One region of the Lysinibacillus sp. FSL M8-0216 genome, then DNA from elsewhere that is predicted to be linked to it. Evidence: riboswitches for the same ligand, from Rfam matches in the RefSeq annotation. Region 1 holds a riboswitch; each other region holds the start of a gene.

Region 1 (7,957 bases):
TAGCAACGGTCGTGGCCTACTTAGCTGTAACTTCAGGTGGACCATCATTGCAAGCACAAGCACTCATTTATCCTGTTACGAATGTGGATTTTACGACCGTTTCCTATCAGTCTTATGGAGAAAAGTTCGGCCTAGATAAACAGGGCATGCAATGGTTTTCTCAACACTATACAGATGAATTGAACTTTACAAATCCATTGGTGTCTCCCCTACTGCTCGAGGATGTAAGACGTATGCCTAAAACACTCCTCATTGCAGCAGAGGCAGATGTCCTCTTTGATGAAGGTTTAAGTTATGCCCAAAAATTGTCTGACTCTGGAGTACCTGTGGAGCATATAACCATGTCTGGTTTAATTCATAGCTATTTTAGCAAAATGAATTATTTTGAAGAGGCAACAATCGAAACGGTGGCAAAAATTGCTGAATTCCTGAAATAAGTTTGGCTATCCCATCCAAACAGTGCGATAATAAAGCAAAACGTTTTTAAAGGATGACAACATGACACAAATAATTGCACTACAAATAAAACAGCCTTTTGCTGATCAATTAAAAAAAGGCTACCCATTAATTTCAAAAGATGCAGTGGATGCACGACAACTACCTTACGAGCAAGGGACTCTACTTAAGCTGATGGATCACCATAATCGTTTTATTGGTACAGGTTACTACGGTATTCAAAATAAAGGGATTGGCTGGGTCCTGACGACAGATATAAATGAAACCATTGATAAAGCTTTTTTCATTAAAAAATTCAAAAAAGCTATACAGCTACGAGAAGCATTCTTCCAGAATGAACATACAACAGCCTTCCGTGTTTTCAATGGCGAGGGTGATGGTATCGGTGGCCTAACGATCGATTTCTTTAATGGCTACTATATGGTGAGTTGGTATAGCGAGGGTATTTACTCATTGAAAGAAGTCGTTTATGAGGCGCTTGCTGAAACCATCAACTACCAGGCCATTTATGAGAAAAAACGATTCGATAGTAAAGGGCAATATATGGAACAGGATGATTTTGTCATGGGGACTCCTGGCGAATTTCCAATCATGGTTAAGGAAAATGGGATGACCTATGCAGTCCATTTAAATGATGGTGCGATGACTGGAATTTTCCTTGATCAACGGGAAGTACGATTAGCTATTCGTGAGCGCTATGCGAGCACAACAAATATGCTAAATACCTTCTCCTACACAGGGGCATTTTCTGTAGCAGCCTCGCTTGGAGGAGCTACTAAAACAACAAGTGTCGATGTTGCAAAGCGCAGTTTAGCCAAAACGATTGAGCAGTTTAGCGTCAATCAAATTGATTATGAAGCGCAGGATATAAAAGTAATGGACGTTTTTCATTATTTTAAATATGCACAGCGTCACGAATTAAAATTTGACCTTGTTGTATTAGATCCACCAAGCTTTGCCCGCACAAAGCAAATGACGTTCTCAACGGCGAAGGACTATCCAAAATTACTGAAGGATACGATTGCGATTACAGCCAAAAATGGCATTATTGTGGCTTCCACAAACAACGCAAGCTTCGGTATGAAAAAGTTTAAAGGGTTTATCGACCAAGCATTTAAAGAGACTCGTACACGCTATAAAATTGTAGAGGAATACGGTTTACCAAAGGATTTCCGTGTGCCTCGTGAATATCCTGAATTTAATTATTTGAAGGTCGTTTTTATTCAAAAAATGGACTAACTCATCTGGAATCACACTTTGCTGTGGTTCTTTTTTTCTATAAAAAATGGCTTAAGAAGTATGTTCACTTCCTAAGCCACCTCTTTTTTAAAGCTTTTCCACAAACCAATCTCGTATATATTCGAGACGATTAATTCTTAATGTTGGCTTTCCGCTTCTTGACAGTTCATGATTAGCTTCAGGGAACCGGACGAATTTCGTTTCTTTTTTCCGATACTTCAAGGCGATAAATAATTGCTCCGCCTGTTCAATCGGACAACGATAGTCTTTTTCACCATGTAAAATAAGCAATGGTGTTTCAACATTGTCTACATATTTCAATGGTGAATGATGCCATAGCTTCTCTATATTTTCGAGCCCCGCTTGAATTTGCCAGTCTGTAAAGTAATAGCCAATATCACTCACTCCTGCAAAGCTAATCCAGTTTGAAATAGAGCGTTGTGTAACTGCTGCCTTAAAGCGGTTGGTATGCCCAACAATCCAGTTGGTCATAAAGCCACCATAGCTCCCACCTGTTACACCTAGTCGAGTTGGATCAATGAACTCATATTGCTCTAAAGCATAGTCTACAGCGGCCATTAGGTCTTGATAGTCATTGCCACCATAATCACCACGTACTGCATCCACAAACGTTTGTCCGTAGCCATGACTTCCGCGCGGATTTGTATACAGCACCGCAAAGCCTTGAGCAGCTAGGATTTGGAATTCATTAAAATAGGTGTTGCCGTACATCGCATGTGGACCACCATGGATTTCAAGAATAAGAGGATATTTCTTCCCTTTTTCATAGCCCACTGGCTTCATGATCCAGCCATTGACCTTCCAGCCCTCAGCTCCTTCAAACTCAATGCTCTCTGGCACAGCTAACTCTTTCGTCTTTAAAACGTCTTCATTGACTGTCGTCAATCGTTCTTTTTCACCCGTTTTTAAGTTGACGTAATATAAATCGCCCGGATTCGTTGTCGTACTTATGGCGACAACGGCTTGATCATTTTGAGCATCTAATGAAAAACCATAAACGTATTGATCATCGTGAATAGCTGGATAAATTTCACCATCTACATTCCCAAAGTAAATTGCCGCATTGCCGTGATCCGTTACTTGGAAATAGAAACTATGATTATCATTCATCCATTGTACACTTGGTGCTGCTACCCCTTGCAGGAAATCACCGATGACATAGTCACCCACAGGGGCATCAAATTCACTTGTTGCACAGTTTAGCAGATTTTGTTCCATATCATAAATCCATAGCTTCGCTTGTGTGGCATTTTCAAACTCACGTTTTCCTCCAACAAAGGAAAGGAAGCGGCTATTAGGCGACCAGGACGTTTGGTAATAGGAGCCAATCCCCTCTGTTACCTTGCGACTCTGTTTTGTTTCTAAATCGAATAAATAAATATCCGCATTAAACGAAAAATCTAAGTCCTCTGCTTGATCTGCTAAGTACGTAAGATAACTGCCATTTGGCGACCATGTACTCAGATGGAAATCCTCGTTCCCTTCTGTCACTTGCTTTAAGTCACCAGATTTTAAATCGACAATGGCAATGTGAGTATGCTGGTCCATATCCATAAATCCACCCGCATCCGACTTATGTTTCATCTTATCGATTTCGAGTGGCTTGAGTTCTTTTTCTTCTTTCTTGTCATCTTCAGCTTTGTCTAAGATAGTTTCATCTTTACCTAGCAAAACTGAAAAGGCAATTTTCTCTCCACAAGGAGACCAGACAGGCGTTGACGCACCGTTTTTGCAATACGTCACTTGCTTCGCCTCTCCCCCTGTTTTCGACAGTACAAAAATTTGCGGCTTGCCTGATCTTGTCGAAGAAAAAGCAATTTGACTGCCATCTGGCGACCAGACAGGAGAGCTTGTCCGATCGTTACCATATGTCCATTGCTGAGGACGTTTGTCTTTTAAATTTAAATAAAACAAGTTAGATACATAGTCTTTTTTCTTCTCATCAATACGTGTCTCTACATAAACTACCTCAGTCCCATCAGGTGAGAGCTGTGGATCTGCCACTGATTTCAAGTGATAAAGATCTTCTGGTTGAATCCCTTGTTTAGTTGTCATGTTCTTGCTCCTTTGTATTGTCATTTTCTATGCTCTACTACAATATTTCGACACCCTAAGTATTTTTCCTGCTACTCTATTGATTTTTTTACTAGTTCCCAATCAGCATTCATTTTTGTTCTGCGATAAAATTTATAAAAAGGTTCATTGGAACGAGCTTGGTTTTGATAGAGACGAATGATTTGTAGCAAAAAATCCTCAATATGATCAATCCCTACCCTTTTCGCGAAGAGAGTACCCGCCTGTGCCTTCGCCCCCATAGGGATGGCTCCTACATAAACATCAAAGCTCTCATGCTGATAGACTAAACCAATATCATCATATGTAGGATTATAGCAAGCCGATGCACAGCCATTCACATTGACTCGTACTCTTGCAGGCACAGTTATACCGTCCAATGCCTGATAGAGTTGTTCTGTTTGAGGAACTGCCTCCATTTTTTCTCCATCACAAAAATCACATGCCTTCATGGCAATATGAGGTCCTGAGGAAGCAACAAACAGTCCAGCCTCCTGTAAGGCATGGGTCGCTTCTGTCAGTTCACTAGAGGGGATCGATAATAATATGCTATAGGAGGCCGAATATTTAATGGCCCCCTTCTCCCCTACTATTTCAGCTATTTTTTGAAATTGGGCTGGCGTATAATGCTTATTAATAATGCCAGGGCTTACCGCTAATCGTGTATAACCACCTTGCTGATTTAGAGTTTCGAACGTTTTATCTGGTATGTTTTGACGAAATGCATTCATTGTTATCGCTCCTTAAGAAAAAGGAGCTAGCAAAGCGCTAGCTCGAATGTTTTTAAAAGTTGGCTGGGTAGAAGCCCTTGGCTAAAATTTGAATGGCCGCTGCAGCACGTACCCCTTCAGATGCCGCTGAAAGTGGAAGAATGACAAAGCGATCATTTATGACTGCTTCCATTTCCTTCAACGCTGGATCATTTTTTAAGAATTTTATCTTTTGTTCAGCAGTTGTTTCACCATAATCAATGACAACCACCACCTCTGGATTGCGATCTACTGCATCTTCCTTCGATACCGTTGTCCATCCTGACTCCACATCTCCAAAGATATTTTGACCGCCAGCGATTGCTACTAGCTCATTCATAAAGTTTTGACCAGCCGTGAATACGTCTTTATCACCACTGTCAAAGACTAGCACACGTAAATTTTCACTGTCTTTTGGTAATTTTGCTTGAACTTCTTCGACATCTTTTGTCATTTGTTCAATTAATGCTTCACCGCGATCTTCCACTCGGAATATTTCCGCGATATGACGAATATCCGTGAAAATATCCTCTAATGTTGGCTTTGTCATATTGGAAGCCGTATGTAAATACGTATGAATTCCTAATTCCTCAAGCTCCTCTGGTGTTCCAACACCTTTCTCACCAAAGCCACTTTTCCAGCCTGCATACAAGAAATCTGCCTCGGCATCAATGACTTGCTCCTTTGTTGGGTATTGATCTGAAAGAACTGGAACTTTATCGTAGGCTGCTTGAAGCGGCTCGTAGATTTTATCATCTAAATAAGCTGTCCCTACCATGGAATCCTCTAAGCCTAATGCAAGCATAATTTCTGTTACATGCTGATTTAAGCTAATGGCCTTTTTTGGTGCTTCCTTATAGGTTTGGGTAGTTTCATTATTTTCAATGATGACCTCAGTTGTTGTCGCCTCAGACGGTTCAACTTTTTCAGTTTGCTTTGCTGATTCAGGCTTGTCCTTTGCGCCACACGCTCCTAATACAGCGATTAAGGCGATGACCATGACTAGCCATATACTTCTCCATTTTTTCATGTCCTTTTCTCCTTTGTTGTCATAAATATAGAAAGAAATCAGAGACTTCTTTGCTACTAGGATAATTGGAAGGGCATAAAAAAACCCTCTTGTCGCCAAGAGAGTTGCATAGTGAAAAAACGGTATTAGTACCTTTATCACTATCCCCATCCTCGTGGTTCTTAGTTAACATACATATACTGGCAGGTATCCTGGCTTAGGTTCATCATCTATACGCCTTCCCATAGTTAAACTACAGTGGCATGCTGTATAGACTCCCCATTTACAGTTGCGGGACAGCATCGGAATTGCACCGATTTCCCTTTTAAGCAAATGACAAATGCCATTTGCACCAATATGTTCTAATTATGCTATTGATAGACTAGCAGTTCATGCGTTAATTCGCAATCAGTAATAGAATGCAAAAAATATAATCATCATTATATTAGCACTATTTCGACAAAAAGACGAATCATTTTACAAGAAATAATTGTGCTAGTATTCTGATACAATGAGAAGATAGCTACTTATAGAAACGAGGATTTATTATGTACAAGACGATTGGGGTTCTTGCTCATGTTGATGCAGGAAAAACAACCTTTTCTGAGCAAGTGCTTTTTCATACAAATAGTATTCAAGCGCGGGGACGTGTCGATCATCAGGATGCCTATTTAGATAATCATGAGCTTGAGCGCAAACGGGGCATTACGATATTTGCCGAGCAAGGACGCATGACTATTGGCGACGATACATATACGTTGATTGATACACCAGGACATGTCGATTTCTCCCCAGAGATGGAGCGTGCCATCCGTGTCATGGATTATGCCATCATTATTATAAGTGCGGTAGAGGGTATTCAAGGTCATACTGAAACGGTATGGCAGCTTTTACGAAACTATCATGTCCCTACATTCTTTTTTATTAATAAAATAGATCGTGACGGAGCAGATGTAAGGGCTGTGATGACCCAGCTCCATAAAGATTTCTCGGAACATGTATTATTCGTCGATGAACCACTTCAGGAGAATTATGTTTCCAGCACAATCATGGAATGGCTGGCGGAGCGTGATGAAAAGCTCCTGGATGCCTTTTTGAATGAAGCATTGGAGCATGGCCTGTGTATGAAGCACCTACAATCGATGATTAAAAATGAATCCGCCTTCCCCTGCTTTACTGGTTCGGCATTAAAAGATGAAGGCATTCAAGAATTGATTGCTCAACTTCCACTCATAACGGGTACTCACTTCGAGCCGGAAGCACCGTTTCAAGGAGAGGTCTTTAAAATACGACATGATGGCCATCAGCGTTTAACATTCATCAAGGCTTTAACAGGCAAATTACATGTTCGAGATGAATTTACGTTTGGAGACCTTACAGAGAAAGTAACAGAAATTCGTCTTTATAACGGCAGCCGTTTTGAAACTGTTCAGCATGTTGAGGCTGGTGAAATCTTCGCTGTTAAAGGGCTCAGCCAGGCACACATTGGCGATCGCATTGGCAGTAACACGCTATCACAGCCCTATGAGCTTGTCCCTACATTACAGGCAAAAGTTCAATATGAGGGTGAGCAACATATTAAAGAAGTATTAAAGATTTTCCGTCTACTAGAGGCCGAGGAGCCATCATTGCGTGTCGTATGGCAGGAAAAGTTTCAGGAAATCCATGTGCATATAATGGGTGTCATTCAGTTAGAGGTACTGATAGAAGTATTATTGAAGCGCTTTACATTAAACATCTCTTTTGGAGAGCCGCAAATATTATATTTGGAAACAATTGCGACAACCGTTACAGGCTACGGACATTTTGAACCACTTAAGCATTATGCAGAAATTCATTTATTAATGCAGCCAAATGAACGTGGGACTGGCATTACCTTTAGCAATGCCTGCCATGCGGATGATTTATCAGTGGGCAACCAGCGCCTCGTAGAGAAGCATTTGTTTGAACGTGATCATCATGGCTTACTCACAGGCTACGCAGTAGCAGATATTCATTTTACGCTTTTAACGGGACGTGGACATAATGAACATACGTCTGGCGGTGATTTCCGAGAAGCCACTTTCCGAGCACTGCGCCAAGGACTGGAACAAGCACAGAACGTCCTGCTTGAGCCGTATTATCGCTTTAAAATGAAGGCTTCCAATGACTTTATTGGCCGTATGATGACCGACATTCAACAGGCTGCTGGCACCTTCGACGACCCTGTACTCACTGAAACAGAAGTTGTATTAACAGGACGTGCACCAGTAGCGACCTTCATGAGCTATAGCACGATTTTTGCCGCCTATACAAATGGGAAAGGTGCGCTTACCCTCCAATTTGATGGCTATGATTTGTGTCATCATGCAGAAGAAGTAATATCTCAAATAGGCTATGATAAAAATGCCGACCCTGAATACAGTTCTTC
Region 2 (7,957 bases), 280 kb from region 1:
TACGAAAACAGCCTAATGAAAAAAAGTTTTACCAATCTAAACAAAAAAATGTTCCCAAATGAAAGTTTGAGGACCTGAAAAATAATCTTCCACAATCGGGCGCTTTCTGAAATTAGGAAAGCGTCTTTCTTCATGGAAAGGGCAAGATTGAGGAATAACAATCCTTAAAAAATGTTACCTAACGACGCTTGTGCAAAAATAATATAGTTGATTAAAATCCTTATTCCACGAGAGGAGCAGGTTAGTGGAAGCAATAGTAATTAGTTTTGACTGGGGAAAATTGTCGAGGATATAAAAAAAGACACCGAAGTGTCTTATGTTTTTTAAATAAAGATACCTATAAATTGAAATGTAATTCCTTCACATTATGCTTATCATGGGAGCGAGGTATTTTATCGGTGAGTGTATACAAACCATGTAATGCTCGCTGTTAATAATACTGACGAAATCAAAGCTGTAAGAACGCTATATGTTTGCCAAATAAGTATCGTTGACCAATCGAAAGCAAAGCACAGTATACCCAGGGCAATCGTAGCGATCAGGAAAATAACTGTTACGACTGTTCTCTTTTTTGTCATTGGATGTCGCTCATTTGTTTTCCTTCTGCGTAATCCTAAGAGAAATAGCAAAACAGCCAATAGGCAAAGAATAATTGTGATAGACGACAAAATAATATCCAAAAGCTGTGTGCCACTTATTTCATAGGACTGAGCTAGACTGCCGTCTAATATATCTTTAACTTTTAGTACCAGGTTTATATTGGTATTTGCGCCGTTGCTCAGTAAACAGACGGCTGTTCGTTCATTTAGCAGTATAAGTACTTCGGTTCTGAAATTTGGATTGCCCCCTGTGTGTTCTATAATCGTTTGGTCGGCGTTTACCAACCAGCCTGCCGCATAATACATATCGTTGACAGACGAAACAGACATATCACCCCTATGTGATTTTTCAATAACCCTGTGAAATATTTCAGGTATGTTCTGCACGATACCCATTTGTATGCCCATCCAACGCGCCATATCTTTTGTATTAGAAATGATGTAGCCTGCGGGTTTATTCCCAGCATAATCTGGAGCCTTAAATGGAGTTGTCATAAAAAAGGAAGAACGATAGCCCTGTGCCAACTGTCCAGTAGCTTGAGCATCTTTTTTATAAACATACGTCTGGTGAAGACCTAACGGCTGAAATACCTGTTCCTCCATAAAGTCTTCATAGCTTTGTCGTGACACGATCTCAATAACCAAACCCAATACGTCATAATTAACGGTTCCATAGTTATACTGTTCACCGGGAGGGAACTCCAATTCAGCATCTACGAGCATTTCCACAGTCTTCTGCAACATATCTGGTGTATTGCCTTGTGGAATATTTTGAATATGTCTACTATTTGTTAGACCACTTGTATGGTGAAGAAAGTTATTTAGTGTAAGGCTTTGCATTTCAACAGGTTTCCCTTGATACTTTAACGTAAACCAAGGTAAATATTTTTGGATAGGGTCAGTCATTGAGAGCAGCCCTTGCTCTTCCAACAGCATAATACCCATACCGGTAAAAGCTTTACTGACCGAGGCTAACTCATAGAGTGTATTTTCACTTGCAGACAACCCCTTTTCACGATCTGCATACCCTGAAGAAAAGTAGAACACTTCATCATCTGCAAGTATTGAGATTGACATGCCCGGCACACCTGATATACGAGAGGCATCATCTAGCAACGCTTGTATTGCCGCAGATTTCGAATCTGACAACGCATAACTTGGTGTTGGGAATCCTGAGAGTAATATAAATAACGTTAATACAAAAATAATAATCTTTTTCATACACCCTCCTTTTTGAAAAGTTGTAAGGAAATAAAATCAATAAGCAATTATTACAACTACTAAACTAAATTTTAATTTAACTTTCTATTCATCTATATAATATCAAGTAATTGTGAAGAGTTACACTTAACGAACAGATATGTTAGTTCTATAAGCAACGATCTTCAAGACAATTGGGCTATTTTCACGTAGAGTTGAATTACAGTTGTGACGAAAAACCTCCTTGAAACCGAATAGGAGAGCAACATTTCAAATAATGTTCCTTGTTATAATTCTCTATGTAATATAACGATGTTTGAACAAGGAGATGGAAGCATGAGTAAGTTAACAGGCAAAATCGCTTTAGTTACAGGATCAAGTCGAGGAATTGGCCGCAGTATTGCATTGCGTCTGGCACAAGAGGGGGCCTTTGTTGTCGTTCATTACGGGAAAAGACGTAATGAGGCAGAAGCAGTTGTTCACCAGATCAAACAAAGCGGAGGAAATGCTTGCGCGATTGGTGCTGACCTTAGTACTCTAGATGGTATTCAAGATTTATTTACTACTTTGGATGATACAATTCGGGAGTATATGGGCGGTAGTGGATTCGATATTCTTGTCAACAATGCTGGAATTGGTCAAATTATCAGTTTAGATGAGACGACGGAAGAATCATTTGACGAGGTAATGAACATTAATGTTAAAGCACCACTTTTTGTTACTCAGCAAGCTTTGCCACGTTTAAAAGATGGAGGGCGTATTATTAATATTTCATCCTTTGTGACACGTGCAGCTTCGCCAAGTGTCTTCACGTACAGTATGTCCAAAGGTGCTATCGACACATTTACACGTCTTCTAGCCAAGGAACTAGGGAGCCGTAATATTACGGTAAACGCCATCCAGCCTGGAATTATTAATACAGAAATGAATGCTGAGACTTTGGAAAACCTGGAAGGACAAAAATATGCGGCTGGTCTTTCAATTTTCAACAGATGGGGAGAACCCGAGGATGTGGCAGATATTGCCGTATTTCTTGCTTCCTCAGACAGCCGTTGGGTAACAGGTCAATTGCTCGATGCAAGTGGAGGATCTCATCTATAGAATAGTTTAAGCAGTTACTGAGGAATGAACTCTGTATTGGGCAGGGCTCATTCCTTTTAATTTTCCTTTCATTCGTTTGTTAGTGTAAATAGTAAATTCTCCAATTCTGAAGTGAAATGTTCCATACTTTCAGAGTTTAATACTCGTGCTTTTCTGAAATAACGAAATCGTCTTTATAGTGGAATGAGATGTATTGAGATAACCGGGCAGAGAAGTTCATTCATTTGCCTGCCTGAATATAATGATAAAAAAGGATATTTGATTTTTCTTGAATGAACTAAATCTAATACTGTTGTAGGCTGTTACGTGGGTGTAATGAACATATACTTAGGTTGAAAGGAGGTATTTATTTGTGACACAAACATCTAGAGCGATTCCTAGTGCCGCAGTCCGCGGAACGGCATCTGGTGTATTTTTTATGGCGTTTTTTGGTACTCTGTGGGCGTACACGGGAATTATGGGATTGCAAGGCTGCGGACTTCCATTATTGTTAGTTACTGCTGTTGCCATAGGTATAGCGCTGTTCATCGGCGGTTTTTCATTAATACGAGCATCGAGAGAATTGACGAATCAGGTTTCAAAAACAGACTTAAGGCATGGGAAGCGTACGTCGTTTTGGTTTAACATTATTTTTGCAGCAGAGGGTTTGGCTATAGCCATCACAATTGCTGTCAGTAATGCTACTCGTCACCCTGAACTTATACCTGTCATAATAGCTCTTATTGTCGGTGTCCATTTTTTTCCATTGGCACCTCTTTTTCAAGTCAGACTCTACTATTTTACCGGCGCACTCCTTTGTTTACTTGCTATTATGACATGGCTATTTGTACCTGGAACAGTCACACTGGGGGGACATCAAATCAATGCATTTATGTCTGTAGTGGGCTTTGGCTCTGCCTTGATCTTGTGGGGAACTGGTCTTGCAATATGGCTAATGGGCAGAAGATTGCTAGGTATCGTCCCAAAATAAGTGAGATGGAACTTTACACCGGAAAAGTAAAATATGTATTCAGCTAATAGTATGCATTACTTTAACAATCAAAAGACAAATCAGCGTCTTGATAATCAGTAATCGGGAACTTTTCCGTAATACGGAAAGCTTCTTTATTACTGAAAAGGAGTAAATTGGTGAATAACACATATAAATGAGGGTTGGATATTTATGCTTCCCCAAATAGAAAAACCCCTCACATCTAATTAAGGGGTCTCTCGAATATTAATTCAAAATAAGCTGCGGAACCATATCCTTTAGTTGAAGGAGCAAAAATTTGAACAAATCTCCATCCTTCAGATGCGTATTGGTGAATTATATTTTGATAATCTTCTTTTGGTTTACTACCCCAAGCATTTAGTTCCACTTTAACGAAATGGTATTCGTACATTATGATCACCTCTAGAAATAGTTGACTTAATTAATATACGAAGAAAGTAGAAGATAGTTTCATAATTAGATTTTTAATTGGAATAAACGACCAAAGCCAATATTGAGTTTTGAATATTGAGTTGGAGATAAACCCACCACTGTTTATTCAACAATCAGGCGCTTTTCGTAATAAGGAAAGCGTCTTTATTCATGGCAATGGCCAGATTGTGGAGCATCTTGTTAAGTGATTTGGATTTTTTTGTTAAAGTATAGTTGAGTTTGTGAAGAATTGTTTTTAAACTAAAGGAACAGATAGTTCAACAAGAGTTTACGTATCAAAAAGCTAGAAAGAGACTGAAAGGGAGTATTACTAATGAATAATAACTTTATTGAAAACATTCAATCGCTTTATTCCGACCTTTCCATTGAAGACATTTATCCTAATGAAATTGGACAGAATAATGATGTGTTAATTGTAAACAAATCTTTGGTTTTTAGGTTTCCAAAATATAAAATTGGAATCAATCAATTAAAAAGAGAGACGGAAATTTTAAAATACATTAAAGGTACCATTTCAACTCCTATTCCGAATCCAATTTATCAATCTTTTGAAGAGTTAGAACCAGGTAAGGTCTTCACCGGATATCATCTAATAGATGGTGTTCCTTTGTGGAAGGAAAGTTTAATAGGTGTGAAGCGTGTTGATTTAGTTAAAGGGTTGGCAAAACAACTTGTTTCTTTTCTTGTAGAACTTCATTCTATATCAGGAGAAAAAGCAAGTCGAGATTTGAAACTAAAGGTTCGTAATCCTCATGAAGAGATGTATAACTTGTATAATAAGATTCGAAATAAATTATTTCCTTTTATGAGAAAAGACGCTCAACAGGAAATCTCACAATCTTTTGAAACGTTTTTAAACGGGAAGGCATTCTCCAATTTAGATATAACGCTTATACACGGAGATTTCGGTGCATCTAACATTTTGTGGGATCCAGAAACAAGTATGATTTCTGGGATAATAGACTTTGGTGGTTCGGGTTTAGGAGATCCAGCGTATGACTTTGCTGGAATACTTTCTAGCTATGGTGAGGATTTTTTTGATATGTGTATTAACCTATATCCTAATGGTCAGGAAATTTCTGAACGAGTTAAATTTTATAAAAGTACATTTGCTTTACAAGAAGCATTGCACGGGATTGAAAATGGAGATAGACAGGCTTTTGAAGCTGGAATTAAAGATTATAAATAGTTTTCTTGTACAATTAATGTGGAATCAGTTCAATTAATATAAGGCATTATCACTAAGAGCCCAATTGTTGATAATTAAAAACAGAGTAAATAGATAAAGTTTTATGTAAAAACAATTTCTACTATTCTGAAATATATGGTATAGTATGGGCATAACTGAATATAGTGTAAGAAATGGTGCCAGATGAAAGTCTGGCTTAAAAGGGAAGTCGGTGCAAATCCGACGCTGTCCCGCAACTGTAATTCGGAGCAAATCACAAATGCCACTGGGAAACCGGGAAGGCTGTGAGGCGTGTTGATGAGAAGCCAGGAGACCTGCCAATTTCTAGTACACACCAAATACCTACGTGGAAATAGGTGGTGAATAGTGACCAAAAAGGCACTGTGCGATAACAAGTGATTTTACGAAAATTCTACTTTTTCGTATTGTTTTTGTCTTAATAAATTTACCATGCAGCCATTTTCCGAGAAGGGGAATGGCTTTTTTTTATGCTACTATTCTGTATTCCAGAGCAAAGTCCACTGGTTTTCATATAGAGCCACTGAATCTAGCATGGGATGACACAAATTTGTAAGAGCAAGTAACCATAAACTTATTGATGAAAGGGAGATTAAATATGACTTATACTAGTACACTCATTGGCTATCCATATATCGGAGATGATCGCGAATGGAAGAAGGCGTTAGAAGCATTTTGGCGTCAAGAACGAACGGAAGAGGATTTTCAGGAAACCCTAAAAAGTATTCGGTTATCGCGGATTGAAAAGCAGCTACAATCTGGCATCGATATGGTGACAGTGGGGGATTTCACATTGTACGATAGAATGTTAGATACAGCCTTAATGTTTGGCTTAGTACCCAAGCGCTTTAACTGGCAAGGTGGAAGGGTAGATTTACATACCTACTACAGTGTAGCGAGAGGCAATCATTCAGCAGTAGCTAGTGAAATGACCAAATGGTTTAATACCAACTATCACTACATTGTCCCTGAATATGAAGGGCAACCGCTGCAACTAACTGAAAATAAGGTATTGGCCGACTTTTTAGAGGCAAAAGAAGCGTTCGGTATTATTGCGAAGCCGACACTTATTGGCCCCTATACATTTTATAAGTTAACTAAGGGCTACAATAAATTAACGCAGGTCGAATATTTATTAGCTCTATTACCTCTCTATGCTCAGATTATTCAAGAATTAGTAGATGCAGGTGCCCAGTGGATTCAATTAGAAGAGCCTTCTTTAGTGACGACACTCGACTCAGCAGAACGGAAGCTAGTACAGGAAATCTATGCTCAGTTAGCGACAACCGTTCCAGCAGCAAAACTAATGCTACAAACATATTTTGAAGCATTATGCTCCTATGAAACATTGATTACATTGCCTGTCCAAGGGTTTGGTTTAGATTTCGTACATGGCTATAAAGGGAATATGGAGTCCCTTCGAAAATTTGGTTTCCCTCAGGATAAAGTTTTAGCTATTGGTATTGTTAATGGTCGTGATATATGGCGTTCCAACCTAGCGGAGGCTAACGCCACGATTCAAGCTATTGAAAAGCTTAGCGATGCTAAGGAATTGTGGATTCAACCCTCAAGTAGCCTTCAACATGTGCCAATATCTACTTCACTTGAAAAGAAGCTGGACCCTGTTCTCAAACAAGCACTGGCGTTTGCTGATGAAAAAATCGAAGAGCTTATTGAGCTCACTAAATATAGAAAAAATCAAGACGGAACGCTACGTCATAATTTCTCAGCAAGTATGAAGGCCATTGAAGCACTAAAAAATCATTCAATTCGTCAAAATAAGATTATCCAACAAGCCGCTCAATCCTTATCAACAAAGGATTTTGAGCGACATAATGATTTTAGTCAACGTCAAAAAATACAGCAGCAGGCATTAGGACTACCCCTTTTCCCAACAACGACAATTGGCAGCTTCCCTCAATCTGATGAGGTGAAGAGAAATCGTAATGCTTGGCGAAAGAAACAATTGTCGAATGAAGACTATGAAGCATTTATTGAACTGGAAACAAAGCGCTGGATTCACTTGCAGGAGGATCTTGATATGGATGTACTAGTTCATGGAGAATTTGAACGGACAGACATGGTTGAATATTTCGGTGAGAAATTGACGGGCTTTGCCTTTACTGAAAAAGCATGGGTTGTTTCGTATGGCTCTCGCTGTGTGAAGCCTCCAATTATTTATGGAGATGTTGCATGGTCTTCAGCCATTACCGTGAAAGAGTCTGCGTATGCCCAAAGCTTAACGAAGCGCTTTGTAAAAGGGATGCTGACAGGGCCAGTGACCATTTTAAATTGGTCCTTTGTACGCGATGATATTTCTCGAAAAGATGTGGCTTATCAAATTGCATTAGCACTTCGCAGGGAAGTGGAAGCACTAGAAGCGGCTGGCATCTCCATTATTCAAGTGGATGAACCAGCACTCCGTGA
Region 3 (7,957 bases), 2.2 Mb from region 1:
GCAATCTCACAATTTATCCACGATTCTTATGCAGTGTATTTAAACACAGCTGCTTATTTAGGTTTATTTTTATGTGCAATTTTGTTAGTAAGGTTATCGATACAGGCATTGCGTTCCATGAAGCAGTAGGTAGGGATTATTCCTCTACCTCTTTTTTTTTGAAACATTTCCAAGTAATATTACAAAAACATTACAAAGTAGGTCATGTGACTATTGTCGAATTAGCTAATAACAGACTTGTGTAGAATATATAAGGACATTGTAGAATAATTGGAATTTTACGCGAATGTTACAGGAATGTTTCGAGTTTTACTAATGTATTAAATAGATAGGAAATAGTATAAAAGTTATGCTGAAAATGCTAAACTTTAAAAGGCTAAAACAAATATATAAGAACAATTGATTAAATATAGGATCGTTCAACAGATTACATAGAGTATTCAGAGCGAAATTGATAAATGAAGGGAATTGAAGGTACGTGGGTAAGCGCAATAAATGGCGTAAGTCGATGGTGCTCGCTTTAGCACTAGCAGGCGGCTTATTATTTAATACAATTCAACCAACAGAAGTACATGCTGAAGAAACTTCTCAACAAATGATTGAGAAAAAGGCTGAAATAGATGCACAGGTTAAAAAATTACAAGAAGAACTAACGAATTTACAAAAAGAGATCGACGAAAAAGTAAAAGTTTTTAAACAAGTACAAGCGGAAATTAAAGAAGTGGATGCTAGTATTGTTGAAACAAAAAAACGTATTGAGCAACGTTCTAAAATCTTAAGTGAACGTATGGCTGCATACCAAGCACAAGACAATACAGTGGGTGTTTATTTAAATGTAGTTCTTGAAGCAAAAAGCTTTGCTGATTTAATGGACCGTGTCGTAGCGGTTAAAACATTAATGGATGCTGACCAAGAATTAGTGGATCAACAAGAAGCTGACAAAGCGAGCTTAGAGCAACAAAAAGCCATTCTAGATGAAAAACAGAAAGAGCTTCAAAAGCAATTCCAAGAGCTTCAACAAAAGGAAAGCGAAATGGAAGTGAAAAAGGCTGAAAATGAAGCAAAATCATTAGCCCTAAAAGCTCAAATTGCAACAAAACAGGAAGAAGAACGTTTAGAAGCTGAACGTAAGGCAGCTGAAGAAGAAGCGGCTCGTTTACGTGCTCTTCAAGCAGCAACGCCAGTAGTACAAGCTACTCAAAATAACAGTGATGGTGATGGTCAACAACCACAAAAAATTATCGTTGGTTCAGGCGCTGGTACTGCCTCTTCAGGTGATGCTATTTCTACAGCAAAACAATTCCTTGGTCGTCCATATGTTTGGGGTGGTAGTAACCCAACTTCAGGGTTTGACTGCTCAGGTCTTGTACAATGGTCTTATAAACAAGCAGGCGTTTCTTTACCACGTACTGCATCTCAACAATATTTAGCAACACAACGTATTTCTGCTGGGGAAGCACGCGTTGGTGACTTAGTATTCTTTAGCTATGGCTCAGGTGTAGCGCACGTAGGTATCTACTTAGGTAATAACACAATGATTGATGCTCAAAATAATGGTGTTGTCATTGAATCACTTGATTGGTGGAATCAATATTTAGTAGGCTTTGGTCGAATTCAATAAGCCTCTATATTATATAGACGATTAACATGATAAAAAGGTCATCTTTGTAAGGGAAAAATACAAAGATGACCTTTTTTATTGGTATCAAATTTTGAAATTTACTTTTATGATGCCTGTTTCCTTTAAGGCGATAAAGAAAATAATGACAAATGGCCCGACAAGTAAACCGATAATACCAAATAACTGTAGACCAATAAACATGGCAATTAATGTTGGTAAAGTTGATAACCCAATATGCTCACCCATTAGTTTAGGCTCGACTACACGACGAATAATGAGTAAAATAGCAGCTAAGATGAATAATTTTACAGCAATAGATGTGTTTCCCATTAAAAGGTGATAAAGCCCCCATGGTGCTAAAATAATGATGGAGCCTAAAAAAGGGACAATATCTATTAGCCAAATAATAATGGTCATGGTTATGGCATATTTAGGCTGGATTAATAAAAGTCCAATAAGTGTAACGCCTCCAATAATGAAGCTTACAAATAAATGTGCTTTCATATAGCCGAATGTTGCATCCTTTAAACGGTTTAAAATAATTTTTATTTTCTTTGCTGTGTTTGGCTTTAAATACTTATAAGTAATGCGCTTCAATTTCGGCAGATCTAGCATAAATAGGAATAGGGCAATCATATAGACGAGAAGACTGATAAATAGACTTGGAATCTCTGAAAAGAAGGCTGAAACTTTGCTATAATTAAAGAAGCTTAAAAACGTTTCTTCAATTTTCTTTATGAAATCCATTGTGGTTTTTTGAAGCGAAGTACTTACTTCGGGTGGAAAGTCTTCCGTGTATTTAGAAATATTTTCTTGCATATGAAGCCACATATCTGATAGCTTGGAAATATAATAGGGAGCTTGCTTAGACAATAAAATTATTTGCGTCATGATCTGCGTAATTGAAATATAGCAAATAATGGAAATTATAATGACACTCACTATGTATATAAAGGCAACTGCAATTTTTCGAGACATTTTCCAGCGCCTTTTAAAGAACATGACGATTGGTTCAAGGAAAAATGCGCTGATAGCTGCTAATATTAACGGCATAGATACCGGAATAATAAAATAAGCGGCTATAATTAGGGACAGAATCACTAGCAATCGAAAAATCAATTTCCTAGCATTAAATTTATTCATAAACTCACCTTCTTTGCGAAAAAATTAAGTTAAGTGTAACATAAATCAAGTTTTATGACGTTCTGAAACAATAAAGGTAGGGATAAATTATGGAAAAAGAGATTTTGCAACTTTTTAGTAATCTAACAGAGCGTGATCGAGATATTCAATATGAATCTTACGAGGAACTGATGAAAATTATGCAGGAGCCCGTAGATTGGACATATGCAGTGTGGGAACAGCTTGTACAAGCGCTTACATATAAAAATGGGCATGCACGTGCACTTGCCGCACAAATTTTATGTGCTTTAGCTGCAAAAAGTGATCCCGAAGAAAGAGTATTAGAAGATTTTTTAAAGATTTGGGCTGTGACTTATGATGAAAAGCCCGTCACGGCAAGGCATACATTACAGGCTATTTGGAAAATTGGTTTAGCAGGTCAAGTACAAAGCGATTTAGTCGTATCTTATTTAGCCAAGAGATTTCAAACCTGTTTAGATGAAAAGCATCCTACTCTCATTCGCTATGATATTATTGTATCTTTAAAAAAATTATATGATCAAACGAGTGATCCTAAATTATTAGACATAGCCCATCGCTTAATTAATGAAGAGCAAAATGTTAAATATAAAAAGAAATATAAGTCAGCCATCCGTTCTTAGTAACGAGATGGTGTTTTTTGTGCAAACTCTTTGGTTATTAGGAGATTAGTCAACTATAATATATGAAAAAGACAAAAGGGGTTAGGGAATGAGCATTTATAATTATTTAGTACGAAAGCCGAATGGTGAAATTTTATCAATGGAAACTTTTCGAGGGAAAACGATGCTAATTGTTAATACGGCCAATCAATGCCGATTTACATATCAATTTGAAGACTTACAAAAAATGTACGATAAATATGGCAAAAATAATTTTGTCGTTCTAGGATTTCCTTGTGATCAGTTTGGCCATCAAAATCCTGAAGATGGAGAGGAAACTGCGCATCTTTGTAAGGTCAACTATGGAGTTTCGTTTCCCATTTTTGAACTAGTCCAAGTAAATGGTGAGACGACACATCCTTTATTTAATTATTTAAAACATGAAGTTGATTTTCGTGAATTCGGAAAAGCAAGCATGCAGGAGAAAATGCTTGCTGAGGCAATTGTTCAACTTGCTCCAAGCTTTTTAGATGGTCGTAATATTCGCTGGAATTTTACTAAATTCCTAGTAGATGCAAGCGGAAAAACCATAGCTCGCTTTGAGCCTACAGACTCACAGCTAGATATTGAGCAAGCAATTGAAAAAGTATTATAGTAGAGTGATTTTATGGAAATGAAAATTCTTCTAAAACGGCTATCATTTTTGTACGCAACTATTTTTTCCTATCAAACTATGATAAACTGCTTTACAAGTGAATTATTCTTGCAGAATAAAGGTGCTAGCTAGCATAATCGGGAATTCGGTATAAGCCGAAGCTGTTTCCGCAACTGTAAGTACAACTATTATAAAGATGAACCACTGTTTCATAGGAAATGGGAAGGTTCTTTATAGCTCTTATTTAATTATATAGGAGCGTTGTACAAGCCAGGAGACCGACCTTTATTTGAACGTATAACAACTCTTCGGAAGCTAGGAGGATATACGGCAAATACATAGGCAGTGTCGTGTTTCTATGACAATCATTATGTTATTTTAGTCGTTCCTTTGCGTGAGGAGCGACGTTTTTTTATGTTCTAAAAAAGTAAGGATTTTCATTATGAAAAGGGGGACAGCAGGTTGAAAAAAGATGCACGTTATTCTTGTTATCCTTTTATGCGAGAGAAGGCTTCAACTGTCGATTTTGAGATTCGCACAGATAGTTTAACAACGCATTTAGGGGCTGCACTAGCTATAGTGAAGAAAGAGGATGTCCAGGTTGTTGCAGATGATTTAACACAGATTTTACCTATGGCTTATCATGTGAATGGCTCGGTTCGTGGGAAGCTAGCAGTTACAGATGAGGATCTATCCTGGTTAAGTGAGCGCTATGATTTTTATGTAAGTCATGTGAAGGAAGAGATTCAAAATTTTGTTTTACCTCAAGGAACAGAGGCTGCTGCTGCTTTACATCTTTGTCGTAGTGAGGCGAAAAAATCATATCGAACTTTACACAAGGTTTCGGAAGAACGAGAGGTACCGACTATTCTCTTCGATTATTTAGGCTTATTAGCCAATGTATGTTTTGTAATGGCTGTCTATACGAATCAACAAGCTGGAATCGCTGAAATTCCGTTTATGAGTAAATCATATCCAATGAAAAAGAAAAAGGTGAATAATAATGAAGAAACTATTTAATTTACAATGGCTATCGGTTTTATTGCTAGCGCTCGTTTTAGCAGGTTGTGGAACTGCGGAAGATACAAAAAATAAAAATGTTACCCAAGATGAACAAAAAATTGAGCAAACAAGTTACAAAGTAACCGATGATCGTGGTGTAGAAATAGAGTTTAAGGAAGTACCAAAAACAGTTGTGTCCTTACAACCAAGTAACACAGAAATTCTATTTGCATTAGGGGTTGGCGATAAAATTGTAGGTGCCACTGAATATGATACATATCCAGAAGCTGCCCAAAAAATCGAACGTGTTTCTGATACTGTGAATTATAACAGTGAGCGAATTTTAGCGTTAAAGCCAGATGTTGTTATTGCGTATACGATTGGTGAGAAGGATGCACTTAAGCCACTCGAGGATGCAGGAATTAAAGTATTTGTTATTCAATCAGCGGCTACATTTGATGATGTATATGGAGATATCGAACAAATTGCAGCTGTTATGGATGTTAAGGATAAAGGAAAGGCATTAAACGAGGAAATTAAAGCAAAAATCGCTGATGTGCAAACAAAGATTAAGGAAGTAAAAACACCAAAAAATGTTTATTTAGAAATTAGTCCAAAGCCAGAAATATATACAGCAGGCTCTGGCACTTTCCAACAAGAAATATTAAATGCGGCAAATGTAAAGAATGTGTTTGCAGATTTAGATGGCTGGAAGCAAATATCTGAGGAAGATGTAATTGCGAGAAATCCAGACGTCATTTTAACAACAGTCAACTATACAGAAAATCCAATTGGAGAAATCCTTGCTCGTGATGGGTGGAATACGGTAACAGCTATTCAGAACAAGGCAGTTCAGTCCCTTGACACAGATATCTCAAATCGTCCAGGTCCACGTATCGGTGAAGCAGTTGAGCTTGTTGCTAAAGCTGTGTATCCAGAGTTATATAAATAAGATCGTAGAAAATGCTAGTTGTTTATTACAGCTAGCATTTTTTATTTTATTACCTAGTGTGAAAATTGGTATTAATGTAGTTTGTTCGATAGAATAAAGGTAAGAACGCTTATTAATATAGGGAGGTGTAGTTCAGTGAAGCAAATACAAAAAAATATTCCGTTTGAGGCCGTTTATAATTTCCGAGATATGGGGGGATATCAAACGAGGGATGGGCGTGTTATAAGAAATGGCTTATTTTATCGCTCTGCCGCACTTGGTAAAATGACATCGACAGATAAAGAATTATTTGAAACATTAGGTATTAAAACAATTTTTGATTATCGTGACACGAATGAAGTACAACATAATCCTAATCCTGTGTTTCCACAAACTCGATATATTCAAATCCCTGCGAAGGGAAAGCATGCTTTTGAAATGCCAACTAATACAGGTGGTAGAGAGTTTTATAAAGTAGTTAACGCTGATATGTTCAAGGACTTTTATGCACAAATGCCTTTTCATAATCCCTCTTTTAAAGAATTAATGATGACTATACAAAACCCTGATAATTTAGGGCTAGTCCATCATTGCGCAGTTGGAAAAGACCGAACAGGAATTGGCGGAGCTCTTATTTTATTGGCTTTAGACGTACCTGAAGAGACCATTATGGAAGATTATTTAGATACGAATATTCATTTGCGTCCCATGGTAGAAAGAATGGCTCAAACGATCCAGCACCAGTATAATGAACAAGAATTACAGCAATTTTATGCTTTAATGTCCGCTCGTGAGGATTATTTACAGGCAGCGTTAGATGCTATGGATCATCGTTATGGCTCAAAGACAGCTTTTTTGGAGCAGGAGTTTGGTCTAACGGCTGATAAGCGTGAGCAATTACAGTCATATTGCTTAATCTAAATAAAATCCCTTTCACAATTAGTGAGAGGGAATTTTTATGTGGAAGCGCTGTCTTCCTATAAATCTCTTTACAGTCTGAAAATTTATGATAAGATACAATAGATTTTTAAGAAAAGTATAGGAGAAGTGAAGGTATTGGCAGACACAATAAAAGAAACAACTAAGTTAAGTCTATTCCATTTAACATGGCCTATCTTTTTAGAAGTGTTTTTATTTATGTTGATGGGACTAGCCGATACTTTTATGCTTAGTGCTCTATCAGATAATGCTGTGTCAGGAGTAGGTGCAGCCAATCAATATATTCATATCGCTATTTTAATTCTTGAGGTAGTCGGCAACGGTGCGTCCATCGTTGTATCACAATATTTAGGTTCGAAACGGTTTTTTGAAGCGGCTAAAATATCGGCTCTAGCAGTCACAATGAATTTGGCAGTTGGCCTTATAATGAGTGTTCTATTTTTCTTCTTTGCTAGTCATTTAATGTCGATGATGAACTTGCAAGGTGAGGTCCTTCATTATGCTCAAAGTTATTTAGTGATTATAGGGAGTTTTATTTTCCTTCAAGCAATTATTAATGCCCTTGCTGCAATTATTCGTGTTCATGGTTGGACGAAACAGACGATGTATGTATCACTTGGCATGAATGTACTGCATGTTATCCTTAATTACGGCCTGATCTTTGGGAATTTTGGTTTACCAGAGCTTGGTGTAAAAGGTGCAGCCATCTCTTCAGTGATTAGTAGAGGATTAGCGATGATCGTGTTTTTCTGGTTGCTTTATCAAGTAATGGAAGTAAGAGTAAAGCTACACTACTACTTTGAGTATTCCAAGGAATATGTAAGAAAAATTTTAAACATTGGTTTACCGTCTGCCTTTGAGCAGGTTCTTTACCAGTTTTGCCAGATCATATTTTTATATTATGCCACATATTTAGGGGCAGAAACTTTGGCAGCCAGACAATATGCTATGAACATATCAATGTTTACCTATTTATTCGCTATTGCGATTGGGACAGGAACGGCCATCATTATCGGTAGGCATGTAGGTGCTGGAGAAAAGGATGA

Evidence for each region. Region 1 has a riboswitch for cobalamin ahead of MKX57_RS11110 (ABC transporter substrate-binding protein). Riboswitches for the same ligand answer to the same signal wherever they lie in the genome.
Region 2: linked by a shared signal. The riboswitch ahead of metE (5-methyltetrahydropteroyltriglutamate--homocysteine S-methyltransferase) and the one ahead of MKX57_RS11110 (ABC transporter substrate-binding protein) in region 1 are both predicted to bind cobalamin.
Region 3: linked by a shared signal. The riboswitch ahead of MKX57_RS22145 (hypothetical protein) and the one ahead of MKX57_RS11110 (ABC transporter substrate-binding protein) in region 1 are both predicted to bind cobalamin.

What each region holds. Positions count from the first base shown of each region.
Region 1 covers NZ_CP152007.1:2,261,210-2,269,166, reverse strand. The annotation lists gene MKX57_RS11130 (alpha/beta hydrolase) at 1-437, shown strand, start outside; gene MKX57_RS11125 (class I SAM-dependent rRNA methyltransferase) at 499-1,695, shown strand; gene MKX57_RS11120 (S9 family peptidase) at 1,783-3,771, opposite strand; gene MKX57_RS11115 (precorrin-3B methylase) at 3,843-4,520, opposite strand; gene MKX57_RS11110 (ABC transporter substrate-binding protein) at 4,573-5,568, opposite strand; cobalamin riboswitch at 5,732-5,919, opposite strand; gene MKX57_RS11105 (translation factor GTPase family protein) at 6,096-7,957, shown strand, end outside.
Region 2 covers NZ_CP152007.1:2,542,801-2,550,757, reverse strand. The annotation lists gene MKX57_RS12440 (serine hydrolase domain-containing protein) at 393-1,820, opposite strand; gene MKX57_RS12435 (SDR family oxidoreductase) at 2,136-2,900, shown strand; gene MKX57_RS12430 (hypothetical protein) at 3,253-3,870, shown strand; gene MKX57_RS12425 (DUF4177 domain-containing protein) at 4,094-4,282, opposite strand; gene MKX57_RS12420 (aminoglycoside phosphotransferase family protein) at 4,637-5,512, shown strand; cobalamin riboswitch at 5,670-5,849, shown strand; gene metE (5-methyltetrahydropteroyltriglutamate--homocysteine S-methyltransferase) at 6,129-7,957, shown strand, end outside.
Region 3 covers NZ_CP152007.1:4,460,511-4,468,467, reverse strand. The annotation lists gene MKX57_RS22170 (AarF/UbiB family protein) at 1-129, shown strand, start outside; gene MKX57_RS22165 (C40 family peptidase) at 479-1,621, shown strand; gene ytvI (sporulation integral membrane protein YtvI) at 1,706-2,764, opposite strand; gene MKX57_RS22155 (hypothetical protein) at 2,854-3,405, shown strand; gene MKX57_RS22150 (glutathione peroxidase) at 3,494-4,039, shown strand; cobalamin riboswitch at 4,142-4,341, shown strand; gene MKX57_RS22145 (hypothetical protein) at 4,502-5,059, shown strand; gene MKX57_RS22140 (ABC transporter substrate-binding protein) at 5,043-5,993, shown strand; gene MKX57_RS22135 (tyrosine-protein phosphatase) at 6,129-6,893, shown strand; gene MKX57_RS22130 (MATE family efflux transporter) at 7,029-7,957, shown strand, end outside.